Linked DNA regions of Desulfovibrio desulfuricans. The protein of the gene in region 2 interacts with the protein of the main gene of each other region in a pairwise test. Links are inferred from orthologs where the notes say so. Each region holds a gene or a part of one and is shown on either strand. Other genes may lie near its edges.

The links.
Region 1: the proteins of dnaX (region 2) and dnaE interact in binary tests that used the Escherichia coli proteins (3 or more experiments, as listed by UniProt). The link is inferred for Desulfovibrio desulfuricans from one-to-one orthologs.

The regions. Positions count from the first base shown.
Region 1 is NZ_JANFYZ010000015.1:29,537-36,164, forward strand. The notes cover bases 1,318-5,364. They hold dnaE (DNA polymerase III subunit alpha), read right to left. Parts: upstream 5,007-5,364; coding sequence 1,518-5,006; downstream 1,318-1,517. Other genes in these bases: NE637_RS13425 (metallophosphoesterase), read right to left, coding at 1,318-1,511; NE637_RS13435 (hypothetical protein), read right to left, coding at 5,180-5,364. In the rest of the region: NE637_RS13420 (radical SAM family protein), read right to left, coding at 1-293; more of NE637_RS13425, read right to left, coding at 348-1,317; more of NE637_RS13435, read right to left, coding at 5,365-5,677; NE637_RS13440 (HD domain-containing protein), read right to left, coding at 5,674-6,468; NE637_RS13445 (DUF3179 domain-containing protein), read right to left, coding at 6,536-6,628. UniProt on the Escherichia coli protein: DNA polymerase III is a complex, multichain enzyme responsible for most of the replicative synthesis in bacteria. This DNA polymerase also exhibits 3' to 5' exonuclease activity. The alpha chain is the DNA polymerase catalytic subunit.
Region 2 is NZ_JANFYZ010000019.1:27,900-33,390, forward strand. The notes cover bases 1,860-4,769. They hold dnaX (DNA polymerase III subunit gamma/tau), read left to right. Parts: upstream 1,860-2,252; coding sequence 2,253-4,286; downstream 4,287-4,769. Other genes in these bases: NE637_RS14340 (branched-chain amino acid transaminase), read left to right, coding at 1,860-2,027; NE637_RS14350 (YbaB/EbfC family nucleoid-associated protein), read left to right, coding at 4,375-4,686; recR (recombination mediator RecR), read left to right, coding at 4,691-4,769. Also shown: NE637_RS14335 (hydantoinase/oxoprolinase family protein), read right to left, coding at 1-807; more of NE637_RS14340, read left to right, coding at 1,107-1,859; more of recR, read left to right, coding at 4,770-5,302. UniProt on the Escherichia coli protein: Part of the beta sliding clamp loading complex, which hydrolyzes ATP to load the beta clamp onto primed DNA to form the DNA replication pre-initiation complex.

The DNA.
Region 1 (6,628 bases), on a different replicon or contig from region 2:
CGGCAGTTGCAGATGTGTCTGTGGTGATTCAGGGAAAGAACGGCAAATCGCAGCTTGGGCACACAGACAGAATGCGAAAGGGGAACAAGATCGGGGCAGCCCGCGCATACCTGGGGATTCTGCTTCTGCACTTCCTGCGCAACGCTGGCGATATGGCGGGTATATGCCTCCATATCCACCGCGCCGCCTGCAAAAGAAAAACTCGGTACAACGATATTGTGCGTATTGCAGCAGGGTTGCAAGGCCCTTTCTTCAAACACAAGTTCCCGAACAAACCTGGAGCAGAATAACACGCGGCCTCCTTCCGGAACCAGATGCCCGGGGCGTCGATCATCTCATGGCGATAACTATGGAGCGGCATTGTCCGCAGAAGCAAAATGCACCGTAACCAGCAAAACCTCGGCGCGGCCCGTAGTACGCAGGGGCGGCCCCCAAGTGCCTGTGCCAGCGCTGACGATAGAGTGGAAGTTGCCTTTTGTCAGCAGGCCCAGCGGGTTTTCGTATCTCAGTTCCGTCACAAAGTTAAAGGGCCAGAGCTGCCCGTTGTGCGTGTGGCCTGACAGCACGAGCGCTGCGCCTGCATTGCGCGCTTCGTCAAGGGCGGCAGGCTGGTGATCCATGACCACAAGGGGCAGCCCACGGTACTGTTCTGGCAGATCGGCCAAAATTTCCTCCATGCTGCCCCGCTGGATGCCCGTAAAACCGGGCTTGCTCAAATCGTCCCTGCCAGCAAGCACAAAGCTGTTGTCCACCACGGCCCACTGGTCGCGCAACACCTGCATGCCCACAGCGCGCAGAAAATCCAGACTTTTATCGATGGAACCAGAGATATACTCGTGGTTGCCCGGCACAGCCCAATGCCCAAGGCGCGGCTGGGCCACGGCAAGGGCTGCGGCGGTGGCTTCCGCATCCAGTTTTATATGGTCGTCAATGATGTCGCCCACATAGAGGATTGCGTCCGGCTGCTCCGGGGCCAGCAGTTCGATGGCTCTGCCCAGCCGCCCTGCTGTGAGGAGGCGGCCCAGATGTATGTCGGTAATAACGCCCAGTTTCAGCAGCTTGTCAACGTAGGTGCTGGGTACGGGGCCTTGCGTGCGCACAGTGATGTCGTAGTGCCGCAGCACGGGAAAGGCCGCGTTGAACCAGCTGCCTACCCCCAGCAGCAGGGGCAGGCCCATGACCAGCAGTACAGCGCCCCAGCGTGGGGTGGCGGGCGGCATTGCGCCAAATAAACGTGCGCCAAGGCCCCAGATGTCGGCAATCAACACAAGCGCAAAGGCGTAGAAGGCCACGCCCATCCAGAATGCCCCGGCCCGAAGCACCCACACATGGGCAAGGGTATCGCCATGCCCCTTGTAGAGCAGGGGAAAAGCCGCACCCAAAGCGAGCACAAGGATGCAGAGCACAATGCGCAGCCAGCCCGTGCCGGAAAGCGCGCGCCACAGCCACCAGGATATCCAGCCGTTGATAACGGCCAGGCCTATGCCTGTTACCAGAAAAAATCGGAACATATGGTTTTATGAAGCCCAGGCGGCAAGAGCTTTATCCAGATCCGGCCCGGGGCGTACTTTCAGAGAGTTGTCGAGGTGCAGAATGCACACGTGCCCATCAAGAAAAACCTGGGCATGCGCTTCCACCGGGCCGGGGAATTTTTCCAGAAGGTTGCGCAGGGCCAGCATGTCTTCGCGCCCAAGGCGGTGCTGCGGTATCTGCACGCATATGGGGGTGTCGCTCTGGCCGCAGGCTTCGGCCAGCGAGCGGACGGTCTGGCCCAGCAGCTTGATTTCGCGCGGGCCTTCGTCAGCTTCTTCATCCATGTCTGCGTTGTCGCCGTTGTCGGTCTGGCTGTCGAGGCGCGCCACCAGGCAGATGGGCTGCTCTGAGCGTAAAAGATCGCGGCATTCGGCGTACGTGCGTGGAAAAAACGTCACTTCGGCGTGCCCTGTGAGGTCTTCAATACCCACAAAGGCCATGCGCTCGCCCTTGGACTTTGTCAGCACTTCCTTGACGCTGACCACCAGCGCCGCACAGCGGATTTCCGCACCGGGGAACAGTTCGCGCGCGTCTTCCAGCGTGGTGAGCCCCAGGCGGCGGATTTCGCGTATGAATGGCTGGAGCGGGTGGCTGGTCAAAAAGAAGCCCAGGGCTTCCTTTTCTGCCCGCAGTTTGTCGTCGTCCGCCATTTCGGGCAACGAGGCTTCGGGGCAGTCAAGCCCTATGCCGGGCTGGGGCGCGCTTTCCACAACCGGAGCCATGGAGAGCAGCGAAACCTGATTGGATGTTTTGTCCTTGGCCTTTTTTTGCGCGCGGGCAACCACAATCTCAATGGCAGCCAGCATGGCGGCGCGGGGTACGCCAAAGCAGTCACACGCGCCGCCCTTGACCAGCGATTCAAGCACGCGCTTGGTGACCTTGCGCAGGTTTACCCGGCAGCACATGTCAAACAGCGAGGCAAAGTCGCCGCCTTCGGCCCGGGCTTCCACAATTTCGCGTATGGCTTCATCGCCCACGTTCTTGATGCCGCCAAGGCCAAAGACCACCTGCCCGTCGTGGGCCGTAAATTCGCGCTGGCTCTGGTTTACAGAGGCCTGCACTACATTGATGTCCATGTCCTTGCAGCACGAGACATACTTGAGCAGCTTGTCCTGATTGCCCATTTCCGAGGTGAGCAGGGCGGCCATGAACTCGACCTTGTAGTGAACCTTGAGGTAGGCCGTGTAGTACGAAATGAGGGCATAGGCGGCGGAGTGCGACTTGTTGAAGCCGTATTCGGCGAATTTTTCCATCAAGTCGAAAATTTCGTTGGCCTTGTCCTTGTCAATGTTGTTCTTTTCCGCGCCGGTAACAAAGTTGACGCGTTCCTTGGCCATGGCTTCGGCTTTCTTTTTGCCCATGGCGCGGCGCAGCAGGTCGGCCCCGCCAAGCGTATAGCTGGCGATGATCTGGGCGATCTGCATGACCTGTTCCTGATAGACGATGACGCCGTAGGTATCGCGCAGGCAGTCGGTGAGCGACTGGTGCGGATACACAACGGGCACCTGCCCGTGCTTGCGCTTGATGAATTCGTCCACCATGCCCGAACCGAGCGGGCCGGGGCGGTACAGGGCCAGCATGGCGATGACGTCTTCAAAGCACGAGGGCTTGAGCATGCGCAGATACTGCCGCATGCCCGAACTTTCCACCTGGAACACGCCGTCCGTGTCGCCACGGGCGTAAAGTTCGTAGGTTTCCGTATCCGTAAGCGGCAGGTTGTCGAGATCTGGCGGTTCATGGCCCTGAAGGGTGATGTTGTCCAGGGTGTCCTGAATCAGGGTCATGGTTTTCAGGCCAAGAAAGTCGAACTTCACCAGCCCGGCTTTTTCCGTCATGGGGCCGTCAAACTGGGTCACAAGTTCGCCGCGTTTGCCCTGATAAAGGGGGAGGTATTCCTCCATGGGCTTGTCTGAAACCACAAGCCCGGCGGCGTGGGTGGAGGCGTGGCGGGCCAGACCTTCAAGGCGGCGGGCCGTGTCCAGCAGGTGTTTGACCTTGGGGTCGGAGTGGTAAATGTTTTCCAGCTCCGGCTCTGCCTCAAGGGCCTTTTTGATGGTCATCTTGAGGTCGGCGGGCACCAGCTTGGCGATGCGGTCAGTTTCCGCAAAGCTCATGCCCAGGGCGCGGCCCACGTCGCGCACAACGCCCTTGGCCTTCATGGTGCCGAAGGTGGTGATCTGCGCCACCGAGCCTTCGCCGTAGGTTTCCACCATGTGCTTGATGACCTCGACGCGGCGGCGTTCGCAAAAGTCCACGTCGATATCGGGCAGGGAGACGCGTTCGTTGTTCAGAAAGCGTTCAAACAGCAGATTGTAGGGGATGGGATCAAGGTTGGTGATGCGCAGAGCCCACGCCACCAGCGAGCCGGCGGCGGAACCGCGCCCCGGCCCCACGGGAACATTGTGGTTTTTTGCCCAGTTGATGAATTCCTGCACGATGAGGAAGTAACCGGGAAAACCCATTTCAAGGATAACGCGCAGTTCGTACTGCAAGCGGTCCCGGTAGAGCTGAACATCAATAGTGTCTCTGTCGGGGTGTTTTTCCAGCCGTTTTTCCAGCCCTTCTTCTGCCAGCCGCCGAAATTCGGAATCAAGGCTGGCCCCTTCCGGCAGCTTGTACACAGGGAAGTAGTGGTGGCCGAAGTCCAGCTCCACATTGCACTGCTCGGCAATGCGCATGGTGTTGGCCAGTGCTTCGGGCACATGGGCAAAGGGTTTTTCCATCTCTTCGATGGACTTGTAGTACAGCTCATGGGTGCCAAAGCGCATGCGCTTGGGGTCGTCCATGGTGGTCTGCGTCTGAATGCAGAGCAGCACTTCGTGGGCTTCGGCATCGTCAGCGGTGAGATAGTGGCAGTCGTTGGTGGCAACCAGCGGCACGCCCGTGGTTTCCGCCAGTTCCAGCAGGGCGTTGTTGGCCTTGGTCTGCTCCGGCAGGCCGTTGGACTGCAACTCAAGATAAAAACGGTCGGGGTAGATATCGGCGTATTCCCGCGTGAGGCTCAGGGCCTTGTCCATGTCGTCCGCAAGAATGGCGCGGGGGATTTCGCCCGCAATGCAGGCCGAAAGGCAGACGAGACCCTCGGAATACTTGCGCAGCAGGGGTTTATCCACGCGGGGTTTGTAATAAAAACCCTCAAGGTAGCCCTGTGTGACCAGCTTGACCAGATTGTGGTAGCCTGTGGTGTTCTGGACCAGCAAAATCAGGTGGTTGCGGCGGCGCGCCAGGGGCGAGTCCGTGCTTTTATCCTTGTGGTCGTGGCAGACGTAAACCTCGCACCCAAAGATGGGTTTGACGCCGTAATCCTTGCAACCCTGATAAAAATAGGCCGCGCCAAAGAGATTGCCGTGGTCGGTGATGGCGCAGGCGGGCATGCCGAAATCCTTGGCGCGGGCGCACAGATCCTTGATGCGGATGGCGCCGTCAAGCAGGCTGTATTCGGTATGGCAATGAAGATGGACAAAATCTGACATGAAAACTCCAGAAGCGGAAAAGGCGGGCGTTACCGGCGCAAAGGCCTGACAGGCGAGCGCCTGCACAGGGTGCGGCAGCGCCAGAGCAGATTATAGCACAGGCAGGGGGGGCCTTCAAGGCGGGGCCATGAGGCCAGAAATGCAGGATGGGCCGCGAGAGGAGATCCAACGCCTCAGGCGCGCTGCAAATGCAGCAAAGTCGCAGCGCCTGCAAAAATGGGGCGGCGCTCGTGCACCAGCGCATTGCATTGGTGCACAAGCCCCTCAATGCCGCCCCTTTGAATAAAACTTGCTTGAGGTGCCCCGTCTGCCGCCGCTGTTCTGCGTGCTTTTGTCAGCGCCATGAGGCCGCGCGCAGCCAGCGTTGCGGGCAGCTCAAGGTTGCGTTCCGCCAGCTTGAAATCAGCCACCAGGACTACTTCAGCGCTTTCAAGCGCGAGCCGCAGCAGGGCTTCTGCCTGTGCCGCAGGCAGATAAAACAGCGTAAAAGCCAAGCGCGCACAGGCCAGGGGCGCATGGCTGGCGCTTCGCAGTGTCTGCACATCTGGGTTGAGCGGGGCATGCGCGTACGCATCCGGCCACGGCACACGCCGCGCCAGCGCCGCCTGTGGAAAAAATGCAGGGCAGGCTGGCAAAGTATCAAGGCTGGCTGCCGTAGGGGCATGCGTCACTGCGCGTCCTCCAGAATATGCAGCAGGCAGTCGCGGGCTTCGGCCTGCGGAACCGTGTCCGGCATGCGGCGCAGCAGATTTTGCGCATGCCCGTCCTCAAGAAATTTGCGGCGGCTTGAGACAAAGTGCAGATCAAAAAACCATGTTCCCAGCAGCAGGCGAAAATCGTTGACGCAGCGCAGGTCGGCATAGGCTGCCACGCGTTTTTCCCGCACGGCATTGAGAACCGCCTCGCTGGCGATGGTGGGGTCGTCCGGCTGTTGCAGCACCACTGTGGGATTATACGGGGCTGGGCCGCTCAAGTGCTCGTCCATGACCCGCAGAATGTCCAGCTTGTCCGCATCACGCACCACATTGGTGACCAGAGCGATGTTCTCCGGCGTCCCCTTGGGCAGGGCAAAACGGTTGTGCATGCCCACCGCCGCCATGACCAGCTTGCGCATTTGCGGTGTCTCGCTGACGAGGCGGCGTTCGGCCTTGAGAACCCGCACGCCCATCTGCCCGTGATTGCACGATTCCCTGTCCCTGAACGTGTGATAGCGCAGGTACTGCTCAAACCGGCCCACGTCATGGTACAGTGCTGCCAGCAGGCAGGCCCGCGCAGTCTGTGGGTCAAAGCCCTCGCCTTCAACGGTGTGCCGGGCATTTTCCAGCACTTCAAGGGAGTGCCGGAGTTTGAGATCCATGGGCGAGGCATCGCCCTGTTCCAGGGCTGTTTTGGCGGCGGCATATGCAGTAAACCACGCCAGATGCAAGGATATGTCGGCGGATGCTGTGACAGTGCAGTTCATGGGTAATCAAATACGCTCTGGTTTTGCGCAATGCAAATGGCTTGACCGGGGCACGTGGGCAGTGGGGTTATTCACCCGGAGGAGCTGGCGAAAGCAGCTTTTCAGGCACCTCGCCGGGACCGGGAATGACCAGTGTTTCCGGATTCATGCTGTACCAGGC
Region 2 (5,491 bases):
AAGTATGGACTGCACTGGCTCCCGGCGCGAAAGCGTCAGCGGCACCGCGCCGCCGTCCGCCTTGAGCAGACGCACGGAGGCTGTGATGCCAGCCTCGGCAAGGGCAGCCTCCACGGCATCCAGAAATTCATTGTGCAGGCGCTGCACGGCGGCATTGAAATAGGCGGTTGCCATGCGCCGGGGAAAGTTGAGCCGCCCCGAGAGCCTGTGCCCCACGGTTATGGACATCTGCGGCACAGCCGACCGCACGGCTTCGCTCATGGCCAGTTCGTGCACGGCATTGCGCGGCGAAAATTTGCCCACGCAGGCCACGGCGGCAACCCCCGCCGCCTCCCATTCCCTGACAGCGGCAGGCAAGGAGGCAGTGCGCAGGGGGCTGACCTCCACGCCCCGGTGGTCCAGCCCGCCGGGAACAACGCAGACATGCGCGCCCATTGCAAAACGATGCGGATCAAGCCCCGGCCCGGCGGAAAGGGCCAGCCCCACAGGGTCGGCGCGATCCTGCACCAGGGCGTTGACGGCCAGGGTCGCCCCAAGGGTCACGCGTGAAATAGCGCCAAAATCGCAGCCAGGGGCAGCCGTTGCCAGGGCGGCGAGCACCTCGCGCACAGACGCGGGCAGATTGTCGTGACGGGTGCGCGCCTTGGCGCTGGCCACCAAACGGGCGGGGGGCAAAGCTTCGGCACCAAGTCCCTCTGCGCCAATTTCGCCCGGAGCCAGTTCTTCTGCGGCGGCATCGCAGGCAAGCAGCACGGCATCGGTGTGCGTGCCCCCGGCGTCAATGCCCAGCACATATGTTTCGCTCATAATTCCGGCCTCATAATACTTGTTTGCTGACCCTGAACATACGGCATCGCCATCCTCAGGGCCAGCCCTTATTATTGGGCAGTTTTCAGGCGGCATTACCCGCCCTGCCCGCCGCGCATCCCCCTTGCATGTTCCTGGCGCTCGCTCCATGCGCCCGCAATTGTGGATATTCTTTCTCCCACTGGCGCAATTGCTTGCCATATGCGGTCATTTTCAGTAGATTTTTGCTCTTGCGGCAACCGCCGGGACTGCCCCGGCGCGCCCGCGTCTTATACAGCAGGCTACTGCGGAGGAAAGCCATGCAGAACGCAAAGTTTATCTGGTTTGACGGAAAAATGCTCCCTTCTGAACAAGCACAGGTTCATGTGCTGACCCACGCCTTGCATTACGGCAGCGCCGTATTTGAAGGCATTCGCGCATACGCCTGCGCCGACGGCACTTCTGCCGTATTCCGTCTGGAAGACCACTGCAAGCGCCTAATTAACTCCGCTAAGATTATGCGCCTGGAAGTACCCTTCACGGCTGAACAGCTCGTAGCCGCCTGTATTGAGACCCTCAAGGCCAATAAACTGCCCGAAGGTTACGTGCGCCCCCTTTCTTTCGTGGGCCATGGCGAAATGGGCGTCTACCCCGGCAACAACCCGGTGCAGACCATCATCGCCGCCTGGGCCTGGGGCGCGTATCTTGGCGCAGAAGCTCTTGAAAAGGGCATCCGCGTCAAGACCAGCAGCTTTGCCCGCAGCCATGTGAATACCAGCATGTCCAAGGCCAAGGCCGCCGGCAACTACATCAACTCCATCCTTGCCAAGGTGGAAGCCAAGGAAGACGGCTATGACGAAGCCGTGATGCTCGACACCAACGGCTATGTTTCCGAAGCCACGGGCGAGAACATCTTTATCGTGCGCGACGGCGTGATCAAAACCACGCCCTGGACGTCCATTCTGGGCGGCCTCACGCGCGACTCCGTCATGAAGCTTGCCAGAGACCTCGGCTACACCGTGGAAGAACAGCAGTTCACCCGCGATGAATTCTACATCGCTGATGAAGCGTTCTTTACCGGCACCGCGGCTGAAATCACCCCCATCCGCGAGCTTGACCACCGCCAGATCGGCGTTGGGCACGCTGGCCCGGTGACCAAGCACCTGCAAAAAGAATACTTTGCCATCGTCAAGGGCGAAAATCCCAAATACGAAGGCTGGCTGCACCGCTTTACCATTTAGTGCAGACAAACGGCGGGCCGCAATGCCGCCGCTTAGAGAGATATGCATCCGGCAGCTCCGCCCTCGCGGGGCTGCCGGATACCAAAGAGTAAACAAGTCCGCCCTGCGTCGTAATCCGGCGCAACACGGACACAACAGGTAACAGCCTTTCCTGCGGGTTCGCGCATAGCGCAATCCGGGACTGCCCGACAGCCCGTTGGTCATCTTTCAAAGGCAACGAGCGCCATGAAACATCTTTCCCTCGCCGCACGATACAGGCCGCAAAACTTCGCCCAGGTAGCAGGACAGGACATGGTCAAGGCCGTCCTTTCCCGTGCTGCGGCAGAAGACAGGCCCGCAGCCGCCTACCTTTTGAGCGGCACTCGCGGCGTGGGCAAAACCACCATTGCCCGTATTTTTGCCAAGGCGCTCAACTGCCAGCACGCTCCGGGGCCGGAACCCTGCAACCAGTGCGAGCAGTGCCGCAAGATCACCCAGGGCGTTCACGTTGACGTGACCGAAATCGACGGCGCTTCCAACAACAGTGTGGAAGACGCCCGCTCCCTGCGTGAAACCATCGGCTACGCGCCCATGGAAGGCCGCTACAAGATTTTCATCATTGACGAAGCTCATATGCTCACCCGCAACGCCTTCAACGCGTTGCTGAAAACGCTGGAAGAACCGCCGGAACGCGTGGTCTTTATCTTTGCCACCACCGAGGCGCACAAATTCCCCATCACCATTGTGAGCCGCTGCCAGCATTTTGTGTTTCGCCACCTGAGCGAAGACGCGCTCTTTGCCCACCTCACCGCCGTGCTACGCAAGGAAAACGCGGCCTTTGAAGAAGGGGCCGTGCGGCTTATTGCTCGCAGGGCGGCGGGCAGCGTGCGCGACAGCATGTCGCTGCTCGATCAGACCCTCGCCCTTGGCGGCGAGGAACTCACCGTTGCAGCCACCCGGCAGGTGCTCGGCCTTGCAGGGCAGGAACTGTTTGCAGAGCTGTTTACCGCCCTGCAAGGGCAGGATTGCGCCGCCGTGGCAAACCTGTGCGGGCAGATATTGCAGCAGGGTGTGGATATTGGCTTTTTCATGCGTGAGCTTGCGGGCAATCTGCGCAACCTCTTTTTGCTGCGCCAGAGTGGTCAGGCCATTGTGCCGAGCCTGCGCCTCCCCGCAGACGAAGCCGCCCTCTGGCAGGGCATTGCCCCGCAATTTTCTGCCGCTCACCTGCACGCGGCATGGCAGATGGCTCTTGACGCGCAACGCGGCATAGTGCAAAGCCCGGAACCAGCAGCAGCGCTTGAACTGCTTTTGCTCAACCTTGCCCTGCTGCCGCAGTTGCTGCCCGTTGGGCAGGCCACGCCCGGCCCCGGCGGCCAGGCTGGCGGAGCTGGTCAGTCATCAGTGCAGGCCCCAAGTCAGGCAGCCGCACAGGGAAGCCAACAGCAGGCTCAGGCAGTGCCCCCCTCTGCGCAGCGTATGGAAAGCAGTGCGGGAATGCCCGCCGGAAGCGCGCAGGTGGCTCAATCCCGCCCCAGGGATGCCGCCACCGGGCAGCACGCCGCCAATGATGCGGACGATGCGGAATCTGACGAGCCTGACGCGGCCCAGAGTTTTGCTGCCCCCACGCACCGCCCCTGGCGGCCCGGTGCGCAAACAGGAGCAGCGCAAGCTGATCAGGGCAGCACAGATCTGGCCATCTCAGATTTGGGTAGGCCAAATCAGGGTAGCCCCGGCCAGAAGGCCCTCCGTCAGGAAGATTCTGACTCACGAAATTTCGGGCAAGATGATTCTGGACAAAATGGAGCTGGCTCCAGTAATTCTGACCAGCCGGACTCCGGCGCAAGCGTCGCTGACGGGCAAGGCTTCAACCGGGGCGGCGCGGGCACACCAGGCCAGGGCAAGCAGGAAGGTCAGGCTGCCTGCAACTGGGCGGCATTTTGTGATTTTTGCTCTTCATGGCAAGGTGCCGGGCGCGACATGCCGCGCCAGCATTTGCTGCGCAGCGTGAGCGCCATATGGGCTGACGGAATTTTACGCCTCGCCCCCAAGGCTGAAACCCAGTTGTTCCAGCTTGAACGCGGACGTGAGGAGCTGACAGCAGCTCTGGCCGCCTACGGCGCAGGGCAGACGCAACTTGAACTCGTGGCGCCCCGGCCCTATCGCCCCGAGGCGGAACTGATTGAAGAATTCAGCCAGAGACCCGAGTTGCAACCCTGCCTTGAAGTGCTGAACGCACGGGTCAAAGGGTGCCGCCCGGTGGATCAGGATAACCGCTGAGTCCGCTGGCAACTGAAAAAAACTTTCCGCGTCCGCCCGGCCCAAGCCGCCGGAACCGGAAGCATGCAACAGACGCAAGGAGAAACACATGCGGAACATGAACGACATTCTGCGCCAGGCGCAGGTTATGCAGAACAAGATCGCCAAACTCCAGCAGGAAATGGGCGAACACAGCTACGAAGCCAGCAGCGGCGGCGGCATGGTCAAGGCCGAAGTCTCCGGCAAGCAGGAACTGCGCAAACTTATCATTGACCCCAAGGCCCTTGAAGGCAACGATGTTGAAATGCTCCAGGATCTTATTCTGGCTGCTGTTAACGAAGCCGGCCGCATCGCCCGTGAAACCATGGAGCGCGAAATGAGCTCCATCTCCGGCGGCATCAAGCTGCCCGGCCTTTTCTAGAGCCATGCACGATCGGATTCCCGAACCGCTCAAGGCCCTGGTAGAGCAGCTTTCGCGTCTGCCGGGCCTTGGCCCCAAATCCGCCATGCGGGCCGCCATGGCCCTGCTCAAATGGCCGGAAGCCGAAACACGGCGTCTTGGGCGCGGCATCCACGACCTGCGCGACAATCTGCACCTCTGCTCGCGCTGCGGCGGGCTTTCTTCCACTGACCCCTGCGCGGTCTGTTCCGATACGGAGCGCGCCCGCGATACGCTCTGCCTTGTCACGGAATGGGACAGCATGCTCACGCTGGACGAAGGCGGCTTTTATCACGGCCAGTATTTGATACTGGGCGGCCTGCTCGCCCCTCTTGAGCGCATGGATTCCGACAGCCTCGACATGGACAGGCTTGTGAAGCGCCTGGGCGAAGGCGAGGTGCATGAGCTTATTCTTGCCCTGGGTGCGACGCTTGAGGCAGAAAATACAGCTTCCTTCATTCGGCAGATGGTGCGCAGGCAGTTCCCTGCCGTGCGCGTTTCGCGTCTTGCACAGGGTATCCCCCTTGGGGCCGAAGTAAAATTCATGGACAAAGAAACCTTGCGACAATCCCTGCAATTCCGGCAGGATCTCTCCTGACATTCCGCATACCCAACTCAGCGACTCGTCTTTTTTTTTCACTCCGCTATAAATCTTTCGATGATTATGCCGTAAGAAGGGCAACACGGAGATTGTCTGCCTTGCCCTGCAATGCGCTTGTGATTTGTGCACATTTGCACAATCCCCTTGTTTTTCTGCCTCCTGGCATATACTATTAGATACATAATA